Regions from separate parts of the Kocuria sp. WN036 genome, predicted to be linked through region 2. Evidence: riboswitches for the same ligand, from Rfam matches in the RefSeq annotation. Region 2 holds a riboswitch; each other region holds the start of a gene.

Region 1 (7,359 bases), on a different contig from region 2:
CTCTGCGGGGTGACGGTGCGCTGGGTGGCCGGAGCGGCCTGCACGGCCGGCTTCGGGGCGGGCGCGGCGGCGGGCTTCGGAGCCGGAGCCGCCTGCACGGCCGGCTTCGGGGCGGCGACCGGTGCGGGCTTCGGGGCCGGCTTCGGGGCGGGCGCGGCGGCGGCCTTCGGGGCCGGAGCCGCCTGCACGGCCGGCTTCGGGGCGGCGACCGGAGCGGGCGCGGCGGCGGCCTTCGGCGCCGGAGCGGCCACGGCGGGAGCCGCGACGACCGGGGTCTCGACCTTCTGCCGCTCGGCCTTCTTCTCGACCTTCTTCTCGGACTTCCGGTCGGACTCGACCTTCTGCACGTGGGCGACGGGCTCGAGGGACACGGCGGGCGCCGCGGCGGGGGTGGCCGCGGCCACGGCGGACAGCGGGGCGTCGGCGGAGGCGTCCTGGGCCGGAGCGGCCTGCACGGAGACGGTGGTGGCGAGGGCCAGCCCGGAGAAGGCGGCCACGGCGGCCACGGTGCGGGCCTTGCCGGAGAAGAGCGAGCCGATGCCGTTCGAGGAGGTCAGATCACGGGTCATGAGGAGTTCAGACGACTTTCTTTCGGAGCCGGGCCTGCCGGAGGGCGCGGGTGACAGCACGGATCGCCCCGGGCAGTGCGCGGGGTGGGCCGGTGTCCGGCAGGGGTGCGTTCCGGGATCGGGAACGACGGCCGGCGAGCGGAGGAGGGGGGCGCCGTCCGGTCGGACAGCAGGCACCGCCGGGAACCGGGAGAGCGGTTCTCGGCGTGCGGCGTGGGGGGGGGGGGGGGTGATCGGGTGCCGCCCGCGACGAGCGGGGTCGTCGCGGGCGGCGGACCGGATCAGAAGGTGTAGTAGCCGTCCAGCTGCATGGCGTTGACGGAGTGGACCTGGGTGCCCTGGGTCGGGTTGAGGGCGGAGATCATCTTGCCGCCGCCGATGTAGATGCCCACGTGGGCGCCGCCGTTCTGCGAGACGAGGTCACCGGGCTGCGGGGTGGCGGTGGGGGTGCCCGCCGCGAACTGGGACCAGGTGGTCCGGGGCAGGTCGATGCCGTTCTGGGCGAAGACCCACTGGGTGAAGCCGGAGCAGTCCCAGGCGCCGTAGGCGGTGCCGCCGTAGACGTAGCCCGCACCCTGCGCGGACATCGCGGTGCCCACGACGCCGCCGGCGGCCGGGGCGATCTCGGTGGTGGCGGTGGACTGCGGGGTGACGCTCGAGGTGGCGGCGGTCTGCTGCGGGGCCGGGGCCGGGGCCTCGTAGGCGGGAGCGGCGGGCTGCGCGGCGACCGGGGCCTGGTAGGTGTACGAGGAGTACTCGGCCAGCGAGGCGGAGGCCGGGGCCGAGTAGGCCGCGCCGGTCTCGACGGGAGCCTGGGCGAAGGCCTGGGCCGGGGCGACGGAGCCGATCATCGCGGCGCCGGCAGCGGCGGCGATGGTGGTGTTGCGCACGACGTGCGAGGTGGTCTCGGCACGGTGGCGGGCAGCGTTCAGCGTGAAAAGCGACATGGTTGAGTTCCTCCCTTTGCCTACGAGGTGAGCTGTCGGATTCGGGTGGGAGACACCCGGCCGCAGAACGCACGCGCTCTGACGACTTAACCCCAAGGACCCGGATCACCGGGACCGAAAGTGGTTCCCCCGCTTCTGCCAAGCAGTTTCTGTGTAGAGGCCACGGGCACCGGCAGAATTCGGCGATGTGCTCCGAGGGCGCCGATCCGACCAGTGATCGGCACGCGTTGAACAGTACATGACAGATTACGGAAGTGTCACGTTTTGATCACGACAGATAACAGCCGGACAACGCTGCGGGTCTCAATGAGTAGCTATTGAGAGGAAAAGTCGAATCAATTCGCACCTGTGACGAGCTGTGCAGTGTCTTCGAGCGCCCTGGGAATCCGCCTGTCACCAGGGAAGCCGCGCCTCCGGGGTCCGGCTCGGGCCGGACTGGCCGAAAGTGGCTTGTGAACGTCCCCACACCCGGGAAGAACCGTTCGCCGCCCCGCTCCGGGAGACGGCGGCGCCTCAGGGAGCGAGGACGCGGATGGCCGCGGCGGTGCGCAGGTCGATCTCCGCGGACCGCCCCGTGGCCGCCACCTCGATGCGCACGATCTGACCGTCCACCCGGGCCGTGACCTCCGCCCCGGTGAGCACTCCCACGTCGCTCAGCACGCCCAGGAGGTCCGCGTCCGCCTGGACCACCTCCGGCAGCAGCGCCACGGTGTGCGCCCCGTCCGGGTCGTGGCGGGCGGCGTCGAGCAGGGAGGGGTGCGCCGCTGCGGGGCTCTCCTCGACCCCGAGGGCGGCCAGACCGGGGATCGGCGTGCCGTACGGCGAGTACCGGGGGCTGTGCAGCAGGTCCACGAGCCGCCGCTCGACCTGCTCGCTCATCACGTGCTCCCACCGGCACGCCTCGTCGTGCACCTGGGCGAGGTCCAGGCCGATGACGTCGGCGAGCAGCCGCTCCGCCAGCCGGTGCTTGCGCATCACCTGCACCGCACGCTCACGGCCGGCAGGGGTGAGCAGCAGCGACCGGTCCTGGCCCACCGTCAGCAGCCCGTCCCGCTCCATCCTGGACACCGTCTGCGAGACCGTGGGCCCGGAGTGGTCGAGGCGCTCGACGATCCGTGCCCGCATCGGCGTGATCCCCTCCTCCTCGAGCTCGAGGACGGTCCGCAGGTACATCTCCGTGGTGTCGATCAGGTCGCTCATGCCTCAGTCATCCTTCGTCCGGCCGTCCCGGCCCGGGGATCCCGCCCGGTCCGGTCTTCCCGCACGAGCTTAGTGCGCGAGCCCTCCGGCCGCCCGGAGGGAGGAGGCGCCCGCGGGGCCCGCCGTCCGCGGGTGGGGCAGAATGGGCCGAGTCGCGAACGGCGCGAGCGGCCTCCGCGGCGGCCGTGCCCGTCGCGCACCACCCGCCGCACGTCACCCACGAGGGAGCGCCCGTTGCCCGCACACGTCACCATCCCCCAGCACCTGCTGCCCGCCGACGGCCGCTTCGGCGCCGGCCCCTCCAAGATCCGTCCGGCACAGGTCGAGGCCGTGTCGCGCGCCGGGGCCGGCCTGCTCGGCACTTCCCACCGCCAGGCGCCGGTGCAGGAGCTCGTGGGCTCGGTGCGGGAGGGCCTCGCGCAGTTCCTCGGCCTGCCCTCCGGCCACGAGGTGCTCCTGGGCCTGGGCGGGGCCACCGCGTTCTGGGACGCCGCCGCGTTCGGGCTGGTCGAGCGGAGGGCCCAGCACCTGGTGTTCGGGGAGTTCGGCGCGAAGTTCGCCCAGGCCACCGACGGCGCACCGTTCCTGGAGCCCTCCTCGATCGTGGAGTCCGCCCCCGGCACCCGCCCGGACGCCCGGGCGGAGGAGGGCGTGGACGTCTACGCGTGGCCCCAGAACGAGACCTCCACCGGTGTCGCCGCGCCCGTGCACCGGCCCTCCGGGATCGCGGACGACGCGCTGGTGCTGGTGGACGCGACCTCGGCCGCCGGGGGGATGGCCGCGGAGGTGGCCGCGGCGGACGTCTACTACTTCTCCCCGCAGAAGAACTTCGGCTCGGACGGCGGACTGTGGCTGGGCGCGTTCTCCCCCGCGGCGATCGAGCGGATCGAGCGGATCGGCGCCTCCGGGCGGTGGATCCCCGACTTCCTGCAGCTGACCACGGCGCTGGAGAACTCCCGGAAGAACCAGACCTACAACACCCCGGCCCTGGCCACGCTGGTGATGCTCGACGAGCAGGTCCGCTGGCTCAACGACCAGGGCGGCATGACCTGGGCCGCGGCCCGCACGAAGGCCTCCTCGGACCTGGTCTACGGGTGGGCCGAGGCCTCGTCCTTCGCGTCCCCGTTCGTGGCCCGCCCCGAGGACCGCTCCACCGTGATCACCACCGTGGACTTCGACGCCGCCGTGGACGCGGCCGCCGTCGCGGCGGTCCTGCGCGCCCACGGCGTGGTCGACGTCGAGCCCTACCGCAAGCTGGGGCGCAACCAGCTGCGGATCGCCACGTTCGTCTCCATCGAGCCCGACGACGTCGCCCGGCTGCTGGCCTGCGTGGACCACGTCGTCGAGCAGCTCCGCGGAGGAGCCGGGCGCTAGCCGGAGTTCTCGGGCGCGGAGCGCTCCGCGCGCAGCCGCAGCCAGACGACGAAGCCCACCAGGGCCCCGCCGAGTCCCGCCGCCACGGCGACCCCCATGCCCCAGCGCGCCCCGAGGGCGTCGGTGATCCAGCCGACGACCGGCGCCCCGATCGGGGTGCCGCCCATGAAGATGGCCATGTAGAGGCTCATGACGCGTCCGCGCATCACCGGCGAGGTGGTGGACTGCACGTACGCGTTGGCGGTGGTCATGATGGTCAGGGAGGACAGCCCGCAGGGGACCAGCCACAGCGCGAACAGCGGCAGGGTGGGCGCCGTCGCCGCGCCCAGGCAACTGAGGGCGAAGACGGCGCTGCCCCCGTAGACGTAGCGCAGCCGGGCGCTGCGGCGCCGGGCCGAGAGCAGGGCCCCGGCCACCGTGCCGACCGCGAGCACCGAGTTGAGCAGCCCGAAGGTCTCCGAGCCCCGGCCGAACTCGGGTCCGGCCATGGCGGCCAGGAAGACCGCGAAGTTCAGCCCGAAGGTGCCGATGAGGAAGATGGTGACCAGCACCGCCACGATGTCGGGGCGGCCGGCCACATAGGCCAGCCCCTCCCGGATCTGGCCCCGCCCCCGGCCGGAGCGCGGCATCCCGCGCAGCTCGTCGGCGCGGATCGCCAGGACGGCGGCGAGCATCGCGCCGAAGGTCAGCGTGTTGAGGAGGAACACCCAGCCCGAGCCGATGGCGGCCACGAGCACGCCGGCCACGGCGGGCCCGATCATCCGTGCGGCGTTGAACGAGGTCGCGTTCAGGGCCACGGCGTTGGAGAGGTATGCGTCGTCGACCATCTCCGAGACGAAGGTCTGGCGCACGGGGGCGTCGAGGGTGGAGACGACGCCCAGGGCGAGGGCGAAGCCGTAGACGTGCCACAGGGTGGCCGCGTCGGCCAGGACCAGCGCCCCCAGGCCGGCCGCCAGCACCGCCATGGCCGTCTGGGTCCACAGCAGCAGGCGCCGCCGGTCGAGCCGGTCCGCGAGCACGCCGGCCCAGGGCGCGAGGAAGAGCTGGGGCAGGAACTGCAGGGCCGTCACCACGCCCATGGCGGTGGCGTCGTGGTCCGAGAGCTCGTCGAAGACCAGCCACGACTGGGCCGTGCGCTGCATCCACGTGCCGATGTTGGACACGAGCGCGCCCAGGAACCACAGCCGGTAGTTGCGGAACCGGAAGGACCGGAACATCCCGCGCGCGGGCTCCGGGGCCTCGTCCGTCCTCGCGGTCCCCGGCGGGACGGTCAGAGCTCCTCGCCCTCCTGCGGCGGGACCGGCGTGTCCTCGGCCCGGTCACCGGACGCCGGCTCGCCGTCGGGGGCGCCGCCGGAGCCCTCGGGCCCGCCGGCCGCCGCGGTCTCCCCGGCCTCGTCCTCGGCCCGGTCCTGCTCCTCCTGGGCCTTCTCCTCGGCGCTGACGCGGGCGGACCACGGGACCCACTCGGGCGCCAGCAGGGCATCCTCCCCCGGCAGCAGGCCGACCTCGCAGACCGTCACCGCCTTGCTGCGCGGGGCGCGGGCCAGGCTCGCGAACCAGTTCCAGCCCCGGTACCCGGGCAGGGTGCACTCGAAGTGGTGGACGACCAGCCGGTCCTCCTCCACCGTCACCCGGTGACCGCCGCCGATCTGCGAGGGCTCCGCGATCTGCTCCACCCCGGCGCGAGCCGTGGCGACGTCGGCCACGAGCAGGGGGTCCTGCTTCGGGGCCCGGCGACGGCGGGGCGCCGCCGCCACCGGTGCCGCCTGCTCGGGCGCCGGCGGCACGGCCTCGGCGGGCGCGTCCTGGACGGTCTCCTCGGTCACTGCTGGTCTCCCTCGGGTGGGTGCCGGCGGGGGCCGGCGGGTGGTTGCTCGGGATCGGTGGACGGCAACGGCGCGGCGGCCTCAGACGTCCAGGTTGTCGGCCACCGTGCGCAGGATGGCGGCGATCTTCTTCCCGTGCGCGGAGTCCGGGTAGCGGCCCCGGTGCAGCCCGTTGGACATCTCGTCCAGGAGCTTGATGAGGTCCTCGGTGATGACCGCCATCTCGTCGGCGGGCTTGCGGACGTTCTTCGCGACCGACGGGGTCCGGTCGAGGATCCGGACGGAGAGCGCCTGCGCGCCGCGCCGACCCTGGGCCACCCCGAACTCCATCCGCGTGCCCGGCTTCACCGTGGTGGCACCGGAGGGCAGCGCCGAGGAGGGCAGGAACACTTCCTGGCCGTCGTCGGCCGCCAGGAAGCCGAAGCCCTTCTTCGCATCGAACCACTTGACCTTGCCGGTGGGCACGCTGTCTCCCTCGTCCTCGTGTTCGTGGAGGGGCGGCCCGTCGGTCCCTGCCGCCGAGCCACCCTGTGGAACCTCCCATTCTAGCCCTGCTCCGGGGGCGGGGACCGCCGGGGCGCGGTCAGCGGCACACCGTTGCGCTCGGTACCCTGGAGCCATGCCTGTCTCCGACGACCGTGCGCCCGCGCCCCGCACTGCCCGACGCCCCGGGATCGACGTCCTCGGCGTCTCCGCGGTGGTGCTCGGCCTGGTGTGCGCCGTGTGCCTCGCCCTGCTGCTCGTGCTCACGGCCGTCGGAGCGGACCCCTGGGACGGGCTCACGGTGGTGCCGTGGTTCGCGTTCCCGGTGGCCTTCCTGCTGTTCTGCGCGGTCCTCGTGCGCTCCCTGCTGCGCCGCCGCCGGGCCTGATCCGTGCTCCCGGACGGGCTGCTCCGGGATCTCGCGTCCCGCTCCCCCGCCGAGCTGGGCGAGCTGCTCGCGGCCCGGCCCGACGCCGCGCGCCCGGGCACGGAGTCCCTCGAGGACCTCGCCGAGGCCCTGCTGTCCCGGGCGGGGCTGCGCCGGGCCCTCGACGCCCTCTCCCGGCCCGAGCTGGACGCCGTCGAGCGCGCCGTGCTGCTGGGCCCGCCGGAGGATCCCGCCGCGCGGCTGCTGGCCGGCCCGCCCTGGGACCGGCTGCACCGTCTGGGCCTGGTCCACCGGGACGACGACGCGCTCCGGCTCGTGCCCGGCCTGGCGGAGGCCCTCGGCCGCTATCCGGCGGGCCTGGGCCGTCCGCGGCCGGTGCTCGCCGCCCTCGCCGCCCGGCTGCGCGGCGGGGCGCCGGACGCGGCGGGGGCCGCGGCCCTGCCGCGCACCGCCGAGGACCTCGCGCAGTGGCCCGCCCCCGCGCGGGAGGTCCTCGAACGGTTCCGCTCCCGTCCCGTGGGTGCTCTGCCGGACGCCCTGCGCCGTGTCGACCCGGCCGTCGACGCCGGC
Region 2 (7,359 bases):
CGCCCACGCCTGGCCGGGAATCAGGCGGGTCACGTAGTAGCCCAGCTGTCCGGTGAACTCGGTCGAGCCCGAGACGGGGGCACCGATGGTGTCGGCGTAGCTGAGCACGATGATCGCCACCGCGGCCAGCGTCCACACCGCCGCCGCCCCCGCGGCCACGTTCAGCACCCGGGCGAAGGCCGGGTGCTCGGCTCCGGGTGTTCTCGCGCCGTGGGCCGGGGTGGACCGGGGCACGACGGTGGTGGCGAAGACCAGCCCTGCCCAGGTGATGGACATGGCCAGATGGTGCACGGTCGTGGCCGCCGGCAGTCCCCAGCGCACCATCGCCCCGGGATCGAGCACCTCCCGGGCCGCGGTGGCCCCGGAGGAGCTCAGGGCCACCCACAGCACGGTGAGGGTCATCAGGCCGACAACGATGAGAGCAGCGGTGGCGACGCCCCGGCGCCGTCCAACCACTGCCAGGGCCGGCGCCGACGGGGCGGGCGGTGGTGTGGTGGTGGTGCGGGATGGACTGGTCATCGGGTCAGTCGGTGGCTGCGGTCTCGACAGCGGCCCGGAAGGCTTCCAGGGATTCGGGGTTGAGCACTTCTCCGTCGAGGTAGAACGTCGGGGTCCCGGCCACGCCCAGGGCTTCACCGTCAGCCACATCGAGCTTGATCCGCTCTTCGGTGGCCGGGTCGGCCACCGCGGCATCGAAGGCGGCCATGTCCAGGCCGAGGTCCTCGGCGAAGCCGCGGAAGAGTGCGCTCTGGTCCTCGGCCGATTCCCCCCATTCGGCCTGGGTCTCGAACATGCGCTGATACATGGCCTCGTACTGTCCCTGCTGGGCGGCGGCCTCCACGGCCACCGCGGCGTTGACGGAGTTGCGGTGACCCGGCAACGGGAAATAGCGGTGCACGAAGGTGACGGTGTCGCCGTACTCGGCCCGCAGGTCTTCGACGAAGGGGTAGGCGGCCCGGCAGGCCTCGCACTCGTAGTCCAGGAACTCCACCAGCACCGCCTGCTCATCCGGGGCCTTCGAGAGCACTCGGCTGTTCTCTCGCACCAGCTGCCCCACATCTTCGGGTACTTCAGGGGTGGAATTGGCACGGGCGATGAGGATCGGGATGGCCACGGCGGCCACGATGGCGACCAGGAGGATCCACACGAGGATCTTGGCCTTCGAGGGTTTCCGCTGGGGGGCGCTCGTACTGGCGGTAGTGCTCACAAGGGGTTTCCGTTCTGTCTCAGGCAGCAGGGCATACCGGGAGTGGAGGGGTTCTAGTGGCGGAGAGTCTCGTCCCCGCGGTGGGAGGCCGGTTCGATCTGGAAGGTGGAGTGCTCGATGGCCACGTCGAAGTCACGGGCCACACAGGCCTGCAGATCCGCCAGCACGACACCGGCGTGCTCGGCGCTCAGGCAGCCGTCGTGGACGGTGACGTGGGCCGAGAGCACCGGGGTGTCGGAGTCGATGCGTGAGGCGTGCAGGTCGTGCACCCCCACCACGTGGGGCAGGGACTCCAGGCGGGTGCGGACCTCATCCAGATCCAGACCCTTGGGAGTGGTTTCCATCAGGACCTCGATGGTGTCGCGCAGCAGAATCAGGGCCCGGGGCACGATCAGGGCGGCGATCAGCAGGGACACGATCGCATCCGCCTGGGTCCACCCAGTGGTGGCGATGACGATCGCGGAGACGATGACCGCCACCGAGCCCAGGGCGTCGTTGGCGACCTCCAGGAAGGCGGCCTTCATGTTCAGGTTCTCTCCCCGCCCCGAGGCCAGGATGATCAGCCCGATGATGTTGCCGACCAGCCCGATCACCCCGAACCACAGCATGGCCGAAGACTCGACCTCCGGGGGCTCCAGCAGCCGGCGGATACCTTCGACGGCAACGAACCCGCCCACGGCCAGCAGCACCGAGGCCTGGGCGGCCGCGGCGACGATCTCCGCCCGCTTGTACCCCCAGGTGCGTTTGTCCGTGGCCGGCTTCAGGGCCAGGGTCGCCGCGATCAGCGCGATCAGCAGCCCGGCGGAGTCGGTGAACATGTGCCCGGCATCGGCCAGCAGCGCCAGGCTGCCCGAGATCACCGCGCCGATGATCTCGGCGACCATGATCGTGGCGGTGATGGCGAAGACTACTGCCAGCTTTCCCCGCCGCCCGGTGGCACCGTGGGCGTGATCGTGCTCACCGCTCACGCCGGAACCTCTTGGGTGCTGGCCGCACCGGCGAGCTCCTCGGCGGCGCACTCCGGCGTGCCGCACTGGCACACCGCCTCGACGGTGAGAATCGTGCCCAGCAGGTCCTCCAGGGCGTGGGCCAGCTTCGGGTCCGAGAGCTCATAGCGCACATTGCGTCCGGCCGGCACGCCCACGACCAGCCCGCAGTCGCGCAGGCAGGCCAGGTGGTTGGACAGGATCTGCCGGCTCACCCCGATCTGGGCCGCCAGTTCCGAGGGCACCGCCGGGCCCTGCTGCAGCTGCAGCAGCACCGCGGCCCGGGTGGGATCGGCCAGTGCTTTGCCGAACCGGGACATCACCTCGACCGGGGACAAGATCCTCATGCCACAACCGTACAGCAGAATCTGTATCAAAGAGGGGCGGGGTCGAGCGAGGCTCGGGCAATGTCCAGCTTGTGTCCCTACGGTGTGGGCGGATGGGGGTGCCGTCCGCCACTGCGGCGCCCCCGTCCTCGAACCACCACGGCACCTCGTGCGGCCGTTGCCGCAATGCCCCTGCGGGGAGGGAAGGCGATTGTCTGCCTCCGGCAGGAGACGGGTGGAGCCCATGATCACTTTCTGCGCTGCTCCGCTGGGCAGCCCGCCCGTGCGCCGTTTCCCGACCGGGTGCAAGGCGGCCGGGCCGTGGCGACCGATCGACTCTGCGATCCAGGCACGAAGTACCCCAAATATGTCGCCGATGACGATCCTCTCGGAGCACTTCGCACCTGACGGAAGGCCTCCCGTCAACCGGCCACCACTGGTGGGGCGAAGCTCAGCGGTAGGTGTAGTACCCATCGAGGGGCATGGCGTTGACGGAGTGGACGAAGGTGCCCTGGGTCGGGTTCAGCGCAGAGACCATCTTGCCGCCACCGATGTAGATGCCGATGTGGTTGCCACCGTTCTGAGACACCAGGTCCCCGGGCTGCGGAGTGGAGGTCGGGGTGGCGGCTGCGATCTGCTGGAAACTGGTGCGGGGAATATCGATACCCTGCTGGGCGTAGACCCACCCGGTGAATCCAGAGCAGTCCCAGGCACCGAAGGAAGTGCCGCCCCAGACATAGCCGGTGCCCACACCCTGCATGGCCGTACCCACGATGCCGCCAGTGGCGGGGGCGATCTCGGTGATCGCGGTGGACTGCGGGCTCACGCTCGAAGCCGTCTGCGCCGCCACCGGGGCCGGGGTGACGTAGGAGCCCTGGCTCCCCAAAGAGGACGAAGCCGGGGCCCACGACGTGGCGGCCGGGGCAGCCGGGAGCTCCGCATAGGCCTGGGCCGGGGCCACGGATCCAAGGATTGCCACGCCAGCAGCAGCAGCGATGGTGGTGTTACGCGCCCGGCACGAGGGGGTCTCGGCGCGGTGACGAGCAGAAGTGTGCTTGAAGAATGCCATGGATGTACTCCTCCCTTTGCCTACGAGGTGAGCTGTCGGATGCGGGTGGGAGACACCCGGTCGCAGGGCGGGATGCTCTGGCGACTTAACCCCTAGGACCCGAATCATCGGGACCGCATGTGGTTCCCCCGCTTCTGCCAAGCAGTTTCTGTGTAATGAACCTCGGGCACCGGCAGAATTCGGCGATGTGCCCGAAGGCGCCGACAGGATCAGTGGCCGGCACGCATCGAAGAGTACAAGAAGATCACGAAACAATCACAATCCCATTCGGGAATGTATAGGAACTATAAAGAAAACAATCAAGATTTGATGAAGTTGTAAATTTTTCTCGACTTTTTCCTATTAATGTCCTGCAAATTATGGCGCCTCGTGGCGGGCGGCACATGCCTTTGTGGTGCGTGCGGACGGTACGGGGAGCCGTTGACCGCGCTGTGGCGGGGACGCGTGCCGCCCTAAAAGGCTCGGTGGCCGATGTCAGGGAAATTTCCACGGATGGCGGTACAAGAATCGTCCCCGAGCAGCTCCAGCTATGTGCGCTACGGTAATCGGCGTTTGAATACGTACGGCATTTGGGCCCGAGGAGACCGCATGGCTATTTATGATTACACCGCCGACCAGCTCCGAAGCACAGCCCACCCGACGGTCGTGCCGCGCTCCAAAGGCCGGATGGTGGTGCAGTGGTTGACCTCCACCGACCACAAGACGATCGGGTACATGTACCTGATCACCTCCTTCGCCTTCTTCTGCCTCGCCGGCGTCATGGCGCTGCTGATCCGCGCCGAGCTCTTCGCCCCGGGCATGCAGATCCTGGAGACCAAGGAGCAGTACAACCAGCTGTTCACCATGCACGGCACGCTGATGCTGCTGATGTTCGGCACCCCGCTGTTCGTCGGCTTCGCCAACGTCATCGTCCCCCTGCAGATCGGCGCCCCCGACGTCGCCTTCCCGCGGCTCAACGCCCTGGCGTTCTGGTTCTTCCTGTTCGGCTCGCTGATCGCGACCGCCGGCTTCCTCACCCCGCAGGGCGCGGCCTCCTTCGGCTGGTACGCCTACGCACCGCTGAGCAACGCTTCTTTCACCCCAGGCTCCGGTGGTGACCTGTGGGTGTTCGGCCTGATTTTGTCCGGTTTCGGCACGATCATGGGCGCGGTCAACTTCATCACCACGATCATCGCGATGCGCGCCCCCGGCATGACCGTGTGGCGGATGGGCCTGTTCACCTGGAACACGCTCATCACCTCGCTGCTCGTGATCATGGCGTTCCCGCCTTTCACCGCTGCACTGTTCGCCCTCGGCATGGACCGGACCCTGGGTGGGCACATCTTCGACCCGGCCAACGGCGGGGCGGTGCTGTGGCAGCACCTCTTCTGGTTCTTCGGCCACCCCGAGGTCTACATCCTGGCGCTGCCGTTCTTCGGCATCGTCTCCGAGATCATCCCGGTGTTCTCCCGCAAGCCGCTGTTCGGCTACAAGGGCCTCGTGTTCGCGACCATCACCATCGCCGCGCTGTCGGTGACCGTGTGGGCCCACCACATGTACGTGACCGGAGCCGTGTTCTTGAGCTTCTTCGCGTTCATGACCATGATGATCGCCGTACCCACCGGGGTGAAGTTCTTCAACTGGATCGGCACGATGTGGCAGGGCTCGATCACCTTCGAGACCCCCATGCTGTGGGTCCTGGGGTTCATGTTCACCTTCCTCTTCGGCGGCCTGACCGGGGTGATCCTCGCTGCCCCGCCGCTGGACTTCCACCTCAATGACTCCTACTTCGTGGTCGCCCACTTCCACTACGTCATCTTCGGCACCGTGGTGTTCGGCATGTTCGCCGGCTTCTACTTCTGGTGGCCCAAGTTCACCGGCAAGATGCTCAACGAGCGGATCGGCAAGATCCACTTCTGGCTGCTGTTCCTCGGCTTCCACATGACCTTCCTGATCCAGCACTGGCTCGGGGTCTCAGGGATGCCCCGGCGCTACGCGGACTACCTGCCGGAGGACAACTTCACCTGGATGAACCAGATCTCCACGGTCGGGGCGATGCTCCTCGGCGTCTCGATGATCCCGTGGTTCTGGAACGTCTACACCACCTGGCGCAACGGCACCAAGGTCGAGGTCGACGACCCCTGGGGCTTCGGCGGATCCCTGGAGTGGGCGACGTCCTGCCCGCCGCCGCGGCACAACTTCACCTCGCTGCCGCGCATCCGCTCCGAGCGGCCGGCGCTGGACCTGCACCACCCGGAGCTGGCCGCGGAGTCCCCGCAGCAGTCCCCGGTCGACGACGCCGCCATCGCCACGCGGAAGGAATAATTTTCTCGCTGCCAGGATCTTCATCGGTGCGGTGACGGCCAGGGAAACCCTCGTAGTGCTGCGGCACGGGAGGGGCGGATTGGCCCTGCAACCGAAAAGGGACGAGGCTCCTGCTGGTCGCCGACACACCACGGGGCTTCTCCGAAAAAGGGAGATGGCATGTCCGCTTCACCTCCCGGCCGAGTTCTACTGGTCGACGGCGAAACGAACCGGGCGCCACTCATCCAGGGACATCTGCCCAACGCCGGTGGTGAAGTTGCGCTACGGCACACCGGGACAGGGGCGAGATGTGGGCAAGGGTCACCACGCTTCCCCCCTAAAAGTACAGGTTTCCGTGTACTGTTAGGGGGTGGTTTGAGTATGCCTCCACGCCTCGCCAGGGCCAGCCCGGGGGCTGGAATGAGCCTGATCGAGGAGGACTATGATGGCCGCGGCTCTGGCGCTGAGCCTGTATCTGGCCGGCCTGGCGGTGGCCTTCGGTGCGCGGTCGTGGATCCATCGGCGCCGCACCGGGTCCACCGGTTTCCGCGGGTTGAGCGGGGCGCCTGGCTCTGCTGAGTGGTGGGGCGGAATACTTTTCGCGATCGCTCTGGTCCTCGGCGCAGCAGGGCCTGTCCTCGCCCTCACCGGCGCCGTGGCCGCGCCCCGACTACCAGCGGCTTTCACCTGGGCCGGGGCGTTCATCACCATCGTGGGGTTCTTCGGTGTACTGGCCGCCCAGGCCGGCATGGGCGCCTCCTGGCGGGTGGGCGTCGACGCCACCGAACGGACAGAACTGGTCACCACCGGGGCTTTCGCCGTGGTGCGCAACCCTATTTTCACGGCGATGCTCACCACCATGGCCGGCCTGGCCCTTCTGGTGCCCACCGCGGTCAGTGCAGCAGCCCTGCTGTGCCTGCTGGTGGCCGTCGAGCTACAGGTCCGTCTCGTCGAAGAGCCTTACCTGCTGCGCACCCACCGACAGGTATACGCCTCCTATGCCGCAGCCACCGGCCGGTTCGTGCCCGGCCTCGGCCGGCTCCGCCGCGCAACCCCGGGTAAGCCGAGATCCTGAGCGTGTCGTGCCACCGCCACTGGCCGGCAGTTCACCCGCTCCGGGAAGCCCGCACCTCTGACGTTCCGCGCCACTGTGATCGGCCGTCGATGCCATCCACCTTTCGTGGAGGCGAAGCCCGGGAAATCATGAGCGTGCCCGGCAGTCAGGCTTCCGGTTCCCCGCAGCGAAAAGTTCGTATAGGTTAACTTTCTATGAGGATCGGGACGGGGCGCACCGGCTCCACACGCACTGCCACCTCTTCCCCCGGGGAGCGGTGGGTGCGCCGGCAGCCGCTGCCGTGGTTACTGGGCCCGGCCTTCGTGGCCGCGGTCGCCTACGTGGACCCGGGCAACGTTGCGGCGAACCTCACCGCCGGCGCCCAGTACGGGTACTTGCTGGTGTGGGTGCTGGTGGCCGCCAACGGCATGGCG
Region 3 (7,359 bases), on a different contig from region 2:
ATGGGCTACTACGCGGGCAAGGCCGCCCAGGAGCAGGCCTACCGTGCCGGCCCGGTCCCGGTCACGTTCGTGGCCTCGGCGCAGTGGTACGAGCTGGCCGAGACCCTGCTGTCGCAGCTGCGCGTCGGCCCGCTCTCCGCGGTGCCCGGGATGCGCTCCCGGCCGCTGGCCGCCGATGAAGCCGCCGCGTTCGTCGCCGACCGGGCCCTGGAGCCCGGCGGCTCCGCGACCTCCGACGACGCCGTCATCGCGGGGCCCGAGGTTCGCGACATGGCGGAGCTGGCCCGTGCGATCGACCAGCACCGTGGAGGACGCCGGAAGGTCCTCCGGGTGCCGGTGCCGTTCACCGCTCTCGGCAACGGTGGCCTGCTGCCCCGTGCGGACTTCACGACCGCCCCGACCCGGTTCGAGGACTGGCTCCGCGGCACCTCGTGAGGGGTGGTCGCCGGCGTCACCGCCGCGGCCGTCCTGCCGGGGACGTGGCCCCGGAATCCCACGCCGCTCGAGGTGGAACCGGCGGTCCAGCTGCTACTTGATCGGTGTCGGTGGCCGTTGCCCGCCGAGCACGGCGAGCACGTTGTCGGCGGCGAGCACCGCCATCGCGGTGCGCGTCTCCACGGTGGCGGAGCCCAGATGCGGTACCAGCACCACGTTGTCGAGCTCCAGCAGCTCGGGATGCACCTGGGGCTCGTGCTCGTAGACGTCCAGTCCGGCGCCCGCGATCCGGTTCTCGCGCAGCGCGGCCGCGAGCGCCGCCTCGTCGACGATCGGCCCGCGCGCGGTGTTGACGAGGTACGCGGAGTCCTTCATCGCCGCCAGCTGCTCGGCACCGATCAGGTGGTGCGTGGCGGGCCCATAGGGGCAGTGCACCGACACGACGTCGGAGACGGCCAGCAGCTCGTCGAGCTCGACCCGCCGGGCGCCCAGCGCGGCGGCGATCCCGGGATCGATCTCGCTGCGCGACTGGTAGACGACCTCCATGCCGAAGGCCTTGGCGCGGCGCGCGGTCGCCTGGCCGATGCCGCCCATGCCCACCACGCCGAGGGTCTTGCCCTGCAGGCCGCTGCCGAGCAGGAAGAACATGCCCCACTTCCAGTCCTGGCCGGAGCGGATGAGCCGTTCCCCCTCGCCGAGCCGGCGGGTCGCCATGAGGATCAGACCGAAGGCGATGTCGGCGGTGGCGTCCGTGAGCACGCCGGGTGTGTTGGTGGCCACGACGTCGCGTTCGCTGCAGGCGGGCACGTCGATGTTGTCGTAGCCGACGGCGACGTTCGCGACCACTTTCAGCTGCGGTCCGGCTGCATCGAGCAGCTCGGCGTCGATGCGCTCGGTGAGCAGACTCACCACGGCATCTGCCCCGGCCACCCGGCGCATGAGCTCCTCGCGGCCGATCGGCTCCGGATCCGGCCACATCTCGACCTCGTGGGCGGCGCGGAGCTTCTCGATCGCGGCGTCGGGAATCGGTCCCGTGACGACCACCCGGCTCATGCCGTCTCGATCCACTCGCGCAGGCGGCCGAGGCCCTCGCGGATGTCGGGGACGTCGATGCCCGAGTAGGCGAGCCGGATGTACTGCCGGTCCTCGCCGGGCTGGCGCCGGCCGAAGTGCTCCCGCGTGCAGAAGGAGACGCCGGTCTGGTGCAGCGCTGCCGTGGCGAAGTTGCCGACCGCGGTGCAGCCCATGCGCTCCATGGCGGCGGTGACGTCGGGGAACAGGTAGAACGTGGACTGCGGTACGGCCACGTGCATGCCGGGGATGGCGTTCACGAGCTCGCATGCGGCGTCGCGGCGCTCGCGCAGGATGTCGAGCGTCTGCTGCACGGGTTCCTGGGGGCCGCGGAGTGCTGCGATGCCGGCCCACTGCACGTAGTGCGTGGTGCAGGACTCGTCGTTGGTGTTGAGCGTGCTGAGCACCGTGGCGATCTCCGGGGGCGCGACGGCGCAGCCGAGGCGTGAGCCGGTCATCGCGAATTTCTTGCTGAACGTGTAGAGGATGACGGTGCGCTCGGCCATGCCGGGGAGCGACGCGATCGAGCTCGAGACCCCCTCGTAGCGCGTCTCGAAGTAGGCCTCGTCGGAGAGCACCCAGAGGTCGTGCTCCTGGGCGAGCTGCGCGACGGCCTCGCGCTCGGCCGCCGTCGACTCGGCCGAGATGGGGTTCTGCAGATCGTTGTAGACGATGGCGACCGTGCTCGGGGTGATCGCGGCGCGCACCTGGTCGAGGTCGATGGCGAAGCCGTCCTCCGTGGGGAGGTAGCGGTACGGCACGGCCGTGCCGCCGAGGTACTCGATCTGCGACTCGTAGATCGGGAAGCCGGGATTCGGATAGAGCACCTCGTCGCCGGGGTTCATGACCGCCTGCAGGAACTTCGTGATGACGGGCTTGCCGCCCGTCATCACCACAACGTTCTCGGGGCTGAGGCCGATGCCGCGGCGCGAGCCGATGTCCTCGGCGAGGGCCTCGCGCAGCTGCGGGATGCCGGGGCCGGGGCAGTAGCCCGTGTGACCGTCGGCGATGGCCCGGTCCATCGCCTCGATGATGTGCGGGGCCGTCGGGATGTTGATGTCGCCGAGGTGGAAGGGGTACACGCGGTTCCCCTTCGCCGTCCAGGCGGCCGCGGCTTGCGCGACGCTGAAGGCGGTCTCGGTGCCCAGCCGGTCGAGCCGGTGCGCGAGTTGTCGCATGCCGTTCCACTCCTCGTCGAGTTGGTGATCGGTCCGCTGGCGGATCCGGGTCGAGCATACGACTCATATATCAGACTGGGAAGAGTGGTCCCCGGATGGATTCTCGCGGTGGACCTTGCCGCGATGTTCCCCGCATCCGGAGGTCGCCTCTGGTGGATGCGGGGAGTGCGGTTGCCTCGGGGTGGCCGGGAACCGTACTCCCCGCTCAGGTGCGGGGGGTCAGCGCACGCGGAGGTAGACGGGGCCGGAGCCGACGTTGACGGTCTGGATGACCGTCTGGTTGCCGTTCCAGCCGCCGTGGACGGCCTTTCCGCCGCCGATGTACACCGCGATGTGGGCGAAGCCCATGCCGCCGTTGGCGTAGTAGACCAGGTCACCGGGCTGGGCCTGGGCGGCGGAGACCCGGGTGCCGAGCTTCAGATAGGAGGCCGGCCACCCGTGGTGGTTGATCCCGGCGGCGCGCAGGGACTTGGTGACCAGGGCGGTGCAGTCCTGGCCCACGCCCAGCTGGCTCTTGGCCGCGGCGGCGATGCTCGCGGCCTTGCCGGACTGGGACTGGATGCTGATGAGCTGTTGGGGGGCTGCGGCGGGGGCGGCCTGGGCCGGGGCTACGCTGCTGAGCGCCAGGGCGCCGCCGGCGACCGTCAGGATCGCGGTGCGTCCGAGGCGGAACGAGCTCTGGGCGCGGTGGCGGGGCATGCGGGACTGGAAAATGGGCATGAGTGATGTCCTCCCTCTTGCCTGCGAGGTGAGCTGTCGGATGCGGGTGGGAGACACCCGGTCGTCAGGATGGGGGCCCTGACGACTTAACCCCTAGGTCCCGGGGGAGGGACCGTTCATGGTTCCCCCGCTTCTGCCGAGCGATGTTTTCTGGGGGCCCCGGGCACCGGCAGAATTCGGCGATGTGCACGGGGATGCCGATCGGTGAGGCGACCGGCACGGAGAGAACACTAACCGAGAGATAACGAAAAAGTCTCGCTTTGATCACGGGCGTGTCTCGGCTCTTGGGTCGACCCGGCAAGGGATCTCCTCCCCCTGACGCAGTTGGTCGGTGAGGGTCGCTGTTGCAGACCCCCGCCGAGGCTCGACTCGAGACAAAAGGGGTCATGACCTGGGGCTCCGTCCAGGTCATGCCGATGGACGAGCGCACCCACGCCCCGGAACGTGATGTCCGGTGGCAACGCCCCTGCTATTCCGGGACAGTTTTTCGGGAAAGCACCACAAGACCTTTGTGCGGCGCCCTGATCGACCCTTCCCTCCGGGGTAGAAAAAACGATGCTTTTGTGCGTCCCATAATCCATGCGGGAGTTCACAAAAAGAAAGAATTGGGTTTGTGGTGATTGCCCGGCGTGGGTCGGTTCTCTCCACGGGCGCTCCCGGGACGCACGTCGGGGCGATGCTGGGTAATGAGGCACTTGAAGACCGGGCCGCAGATCTCGCGCTCCCCAGCGGGTGGCATCCCAACCTCCGGGTGATTCTTTCGGCCCGCAACGTCTCCAACCGCGAGGCCGACCGGGCCGATCACGCAGAGCTGCGGCTGAAGATCTCCCTGACCGGCCTTCAGGCGGATGTGGTGGTCATTGACTGCCCGAACCGGCAGGGTGGGCCGTTGACGCTGTCGGCGTTGAACGCGGCGGACACGATGGTCTATGCCGCCACCGTCACCAGTGACGGCATCGATGGGATGGACGGGGCGCGGCGCACGGTCGCCCAGTTCCGCCGGCACCGCCAGCAGCTCGGCGCCCCGGACACCCTGAAGGAGGCCGGGATCGTCGTCGGTGGGGTGGAGGAGACGATCATGAGCCGAGCGGCCGTCGCCAGCCTCGAGGAGCTGCGCGCCACGGGGTTGTTCCTGGAGCCGTTGATCCCGGGCCGGGCGATCGTCCAGGAGGTGCGGATCTGAAGGGGAGTGATACGGCCAATACCGCAAGGGCACCCGGGTGCTGGAGGCCTACACCGCGATCGCAAAGAAGGTGCTGCGATGACCGACAAGCCCGAGCGTCCCGCCTCTCTCCAGCGTCGCCGGCCTCGCCCGGCCCCGGATGAGCACATCGACCCGGTCGACTACACACTCCCAGCCCCCGCCACCACACCCCAGCCTGTGGCAACGGTGGTGTCGTCCCCGCCGGTGCAGGCGGCACCGGCGGCGGAACCCACGGCCGCGGCGCCGAAGCGCGGCCGTGGCCGGCCGCGCCGGGAGCCCACCATCCAGCTGGGGGTGCGGGTGGCTCAGGACGTCTCGGATCTGATCGAGGAGCTCACTGAGCACGACGGCACTGCCAGAGCCGTGACCGAGAACGCCGTGCGCGCCTACGCCCAACAGCTCAACCGATAACACCGGCCCCGGTAGGGGAGGAATGTGGCTGCGGGCGGCTTTCCCATGGTCCACGCCGGAGGAACCCGGCTCACCGGTGCTGGTGGGCCGGGTTCTCTTCTGCTGAGGACAGGCGGTGGGGTGGGATGGGTGGTCCTGTGGGTCGTCGAGCGACGCGGGTGCCCGCGCTCCTTCCGTGTGGATTCAGGGCCAACCCCCAGCAGGGCCCGTAGTCGGGGGCCAAAGGGGCGACCAGCGCGGTCCAGGGTGGACGCGGGGCGTCCCCCGGCGCCCCCTCGACCGATCACCTGAGCGCGATCCGCGCTGGAGGTTCAGCCCCCCGGCTGATCCTGCCCTTACGCGATAACTCGAGATTACCAAGGGGTAGAAAGATGATCGATACTCATGATGTTCCCACTTCCGCACCCCACCCCCGGTGATGCGAGGGCCTTTCGCCCACAAAGTGATGAGGTGCCTGCTTCGAAATGGCGGAACCCGTGAGCCATGCCCAGGGTGCTGAAAGATGAATTAGTTCCGCTGCTGGTTCTTCACAACTAACAGGTGAAAGCTCGGAGTATCGCGCACCGACAAGCGGATATGAGCTCCGCATTTAGGCTCGGGCAGTCTCGTCCAGAATCCGACGGAGCGGCCAAGGGCCCTGCAGGAAGCGCTCCTGCAGGGCCCTACCGTGTTCATGCGTTTTGAACGTCGCTTGCGCGGCGCCGGTTCTAATGCCCAAGATATTTTGCCGACGGGCCGGTTCCCACCTGGAGAGGGAACGTGGCAAAGCGACGAGTGGGGGGCTGTTCCGGTGGTCGGGCATGGCCCGGTGCCGGTGTGGGTGGTGCTGGGTTAGTGGGCGGCGTAGTAGGCGTCTTTGACGGACTGGTGGATGCGGCCGCGGTCGGAGACCGGGTGGCCGTTCTCCTTCGCCCAGGCACGAATCTTGGCGGTGTCCGGGTCTGACTTCGAGGCCCCTGCCCCGGTGCTGCGGGCCGTGGTGGTGCGGCCGGCTTTGCGCCCGGCGGCGGCGTAGGGGCGCAGGGCTTCGCGCAGCTTCTCGGCGTTGGCGGTGGACAGGTCGATTTCGTAATCCTTGCCGTCGAGGGAGAACTGGACGGTCTCATCCGCTTTCCCGCCCTCGAGGTCGTCTTCCAGGATAATCTGTACGCTCTGAGCCATTCTTGTCCCTTTCCCTACTGCTTTTGGTCTTGTATCGACAATGCGGACACGTTGGTGCGCAGATTCATATCGACCTTACCCCCATAGTGCGGAAAGCCCCAATTAGCCTGGTCGGGCATCACCATTGCTGAGAAGTTACAGGGAAGCAGAGGCAGTCCGCCTTCGACGCGGCACTTGATCACCTGTCTGTCGCAAATGTCTGATGGGGAAGTATGAGCGATCAACGGAATGCTCTGCAGCGATGATGACATTTGAATATCCATGCGAAAGAAAAGAAAACTACGCTTAAACCATGCACACTCGCTTACTAATGTGCCATAATAAATCCAAAAATTATATCAGGCCAAGACCGTTCTCTCCTCGTGTCGGAAGCTGCAGCTAGAGTTGGGACCACTCGACCCGCCTGAACAAGGAGCCCCCTGCATGACAAACCAGCATGTCCCCCCAGCCACACCAAATGCACAAGAAGAGTTGCTTCAGCAGCTTCAAGATTTGGTCCCGTCCGCCTTTAAGGATGGAAATCTGGATACGGCTTCACTACTGAACGCTCTGGGAGCGTCGGACACGAGCAAACCTGCGTTCACGTTCAGCTGGCCTGGGATCGAACGCGCACGCCAAGACGCCCGCACTAGCACTACGGCCACACTGGTTCCCGACCCATCCTCCTCCGTGGACTGGGACAACGCACGCGATGTCCTAATTGAAGGGGACAACCTCCAGGTGTTGAAGCTATTGCGGAGCGGTTATAGCGGGCAAGCTAAACTCATTTATATTGACCCTCCATATAACACCGGAGAAAAATTCAACTACAACGACAAGTTTTCTGTACCTGAGCCACAATACCTGCGCTCCTCTGGCCAACTAGACGAACAAGGCAACATGCTCACCAGCAGGGTCGAAGTTTCAGGAAAAAAACACGCGCCATGGTTGACCATGATGTTTCCACGCCTAACACTCGCCCGCCATCTGCTTCAACGTGATGGCGTCATCCTGGCTTCTATTGACAATAATGAAGTTCATCATCTGCGTCTTCTTATGGATGCCATCTTCGGCGCGACCAACTTCATTGACCTGATTACATGGCAAGGCGGGCGAAAGAACGATGCAAAGTTGACCGGTGGCGGCCAAGACTACATCCTCATTTACGCTCGAGATAAATCACATCTCGAGTCCATTGAT

The links. Region 2 has a riboswitch for cyclic di-AMP ahead of CK505_RS08135 (C40 family peptidase). Riboswitches for the same ligand answer to the same signal wherever they lie in the genome.
Region 1: linked by a shared signal. The riboswitch ahead of CK505_RS08810 (C40 family peptidase) and the one ahead of CK505_RS08135 (C40 family peptidase) in region 2 are both predicted to bind cyclic di-AMP.
Region 3: linked by a shared signal. The riboswitch ahead of CK505_RS02765 (NlpC/P60 family protein) and the one ahead of CK505_RS08135 (C40 family peptidase) in region 2 are both predicted to bind cyclic di-AMP.

What each region holds. Positions count from the first base shown of each region.
Region 1 covers NZ_NSKF01000011.1:56,542-63,900, reverse strand. Annotated here, with positions in the region: gene CK505_RS08815 (C40 family peptidase) at 1-569, opposite strand, end outside; gene CK505_RS08810 (C40 family peptidase) at 851-1,516, opposite strand; cyclic di-AMP (ydaO/yuaA leader) riboswitch at 1,522-1,711, opposite strand; gene CK505_RS08805 (metal-dependent transcriptional regulator) at 2,030-2,716, opposite strand; gene serC (phosphoserine transaminase) at 2,951-4,090, shown strand; gene CK505_RS08795 (MFS transporter) at 4,087-5,307, opposite strand; gene CK505_RS08790 (DUF3027 domain-containing protein) at 5,361-5,918, opposite strand; gene CK505_RS08785 (cold-shock protein) at 6,000-6,383, opposite strand; gene CK505_RS08780 (hypothetical protein) at 6,538-6,789, shown strand; gene CK505_RS08775 (helicase-associated domain-containing protein) at 6,793-7,359, shown strand, end outside.
Region 2 covers NZ_NSKF01000010.1:26,110-33,468, forward strand. Annotated here, with positions in the region: gene CK505_RS08115 (cytochrome c oxidase assembly protein) at 1-519, opposite strand, end outside; gene CK505_RS08120 (thioredoxin domain-containing protein) at 524-1,207, opposite strand; gene CK505_RS08125 (cation diffusion facilitator family transporter) at 1,261-2,175, opposite strand; gene CK505_RS08130 (helix-turn-helix transcriptional regulator) at 2,172-2,540, opposite strand; gene CK505_RS08135 (C40 family peptidase) at 2,971-3,588, opposite strand; cyclic di-AMP (ydaO/yuaA leader) riboswitch at 3,591-3,783, opposite strand; gene ctaD (cytochrome c oxidase subunit I) at 4,177-5,892, shown strand; gene CK505_RS08145 (isoprenylcysteine carboxylmethyltransferase family protein) at 6,314-6,946, shown strand; gene CK505_RS08150 (Nramp family divalent metal transporter) at 7,207-7,359, shown strand, end outside.
Region 3 covers NZ_NSKF01000002.1:277,841-285,199, forward strand. Annotated here, with positions in the region: gene CK505_RS02750 (SDR family oxidoreductase) at 1-435, shown strand, start outside; gene CK505_RS02755 (D-glycerate dehydrogenase) at 529-1,488, opposite strand; gene CK505_RS02760 (pyridoxal phosphate-dependent aminotransferase) at 1,485-2,684, opposite strand; gene CK505_RS02765 (NlpC/P60 family protein) at 2,904-3,404, opposite strand; cyclic di-AMP (ydaO/yuaA leader) riboswitch at 3,410-3,596, opposite strand; gene CK505_RS02770 (ParA family protein) at 4,081-4,587, shown strand; gene CK505_RS02775 (hypothetical protein) at 4,666-5,019, shown strand; gene CK505_RS02780 (Lsr2 family protein) at 5,851-6,180, opposite strand; gene CK505_RS02785 (site-specific DNA-methyltransferase) at 6,604-7,359, shown strand, end outside.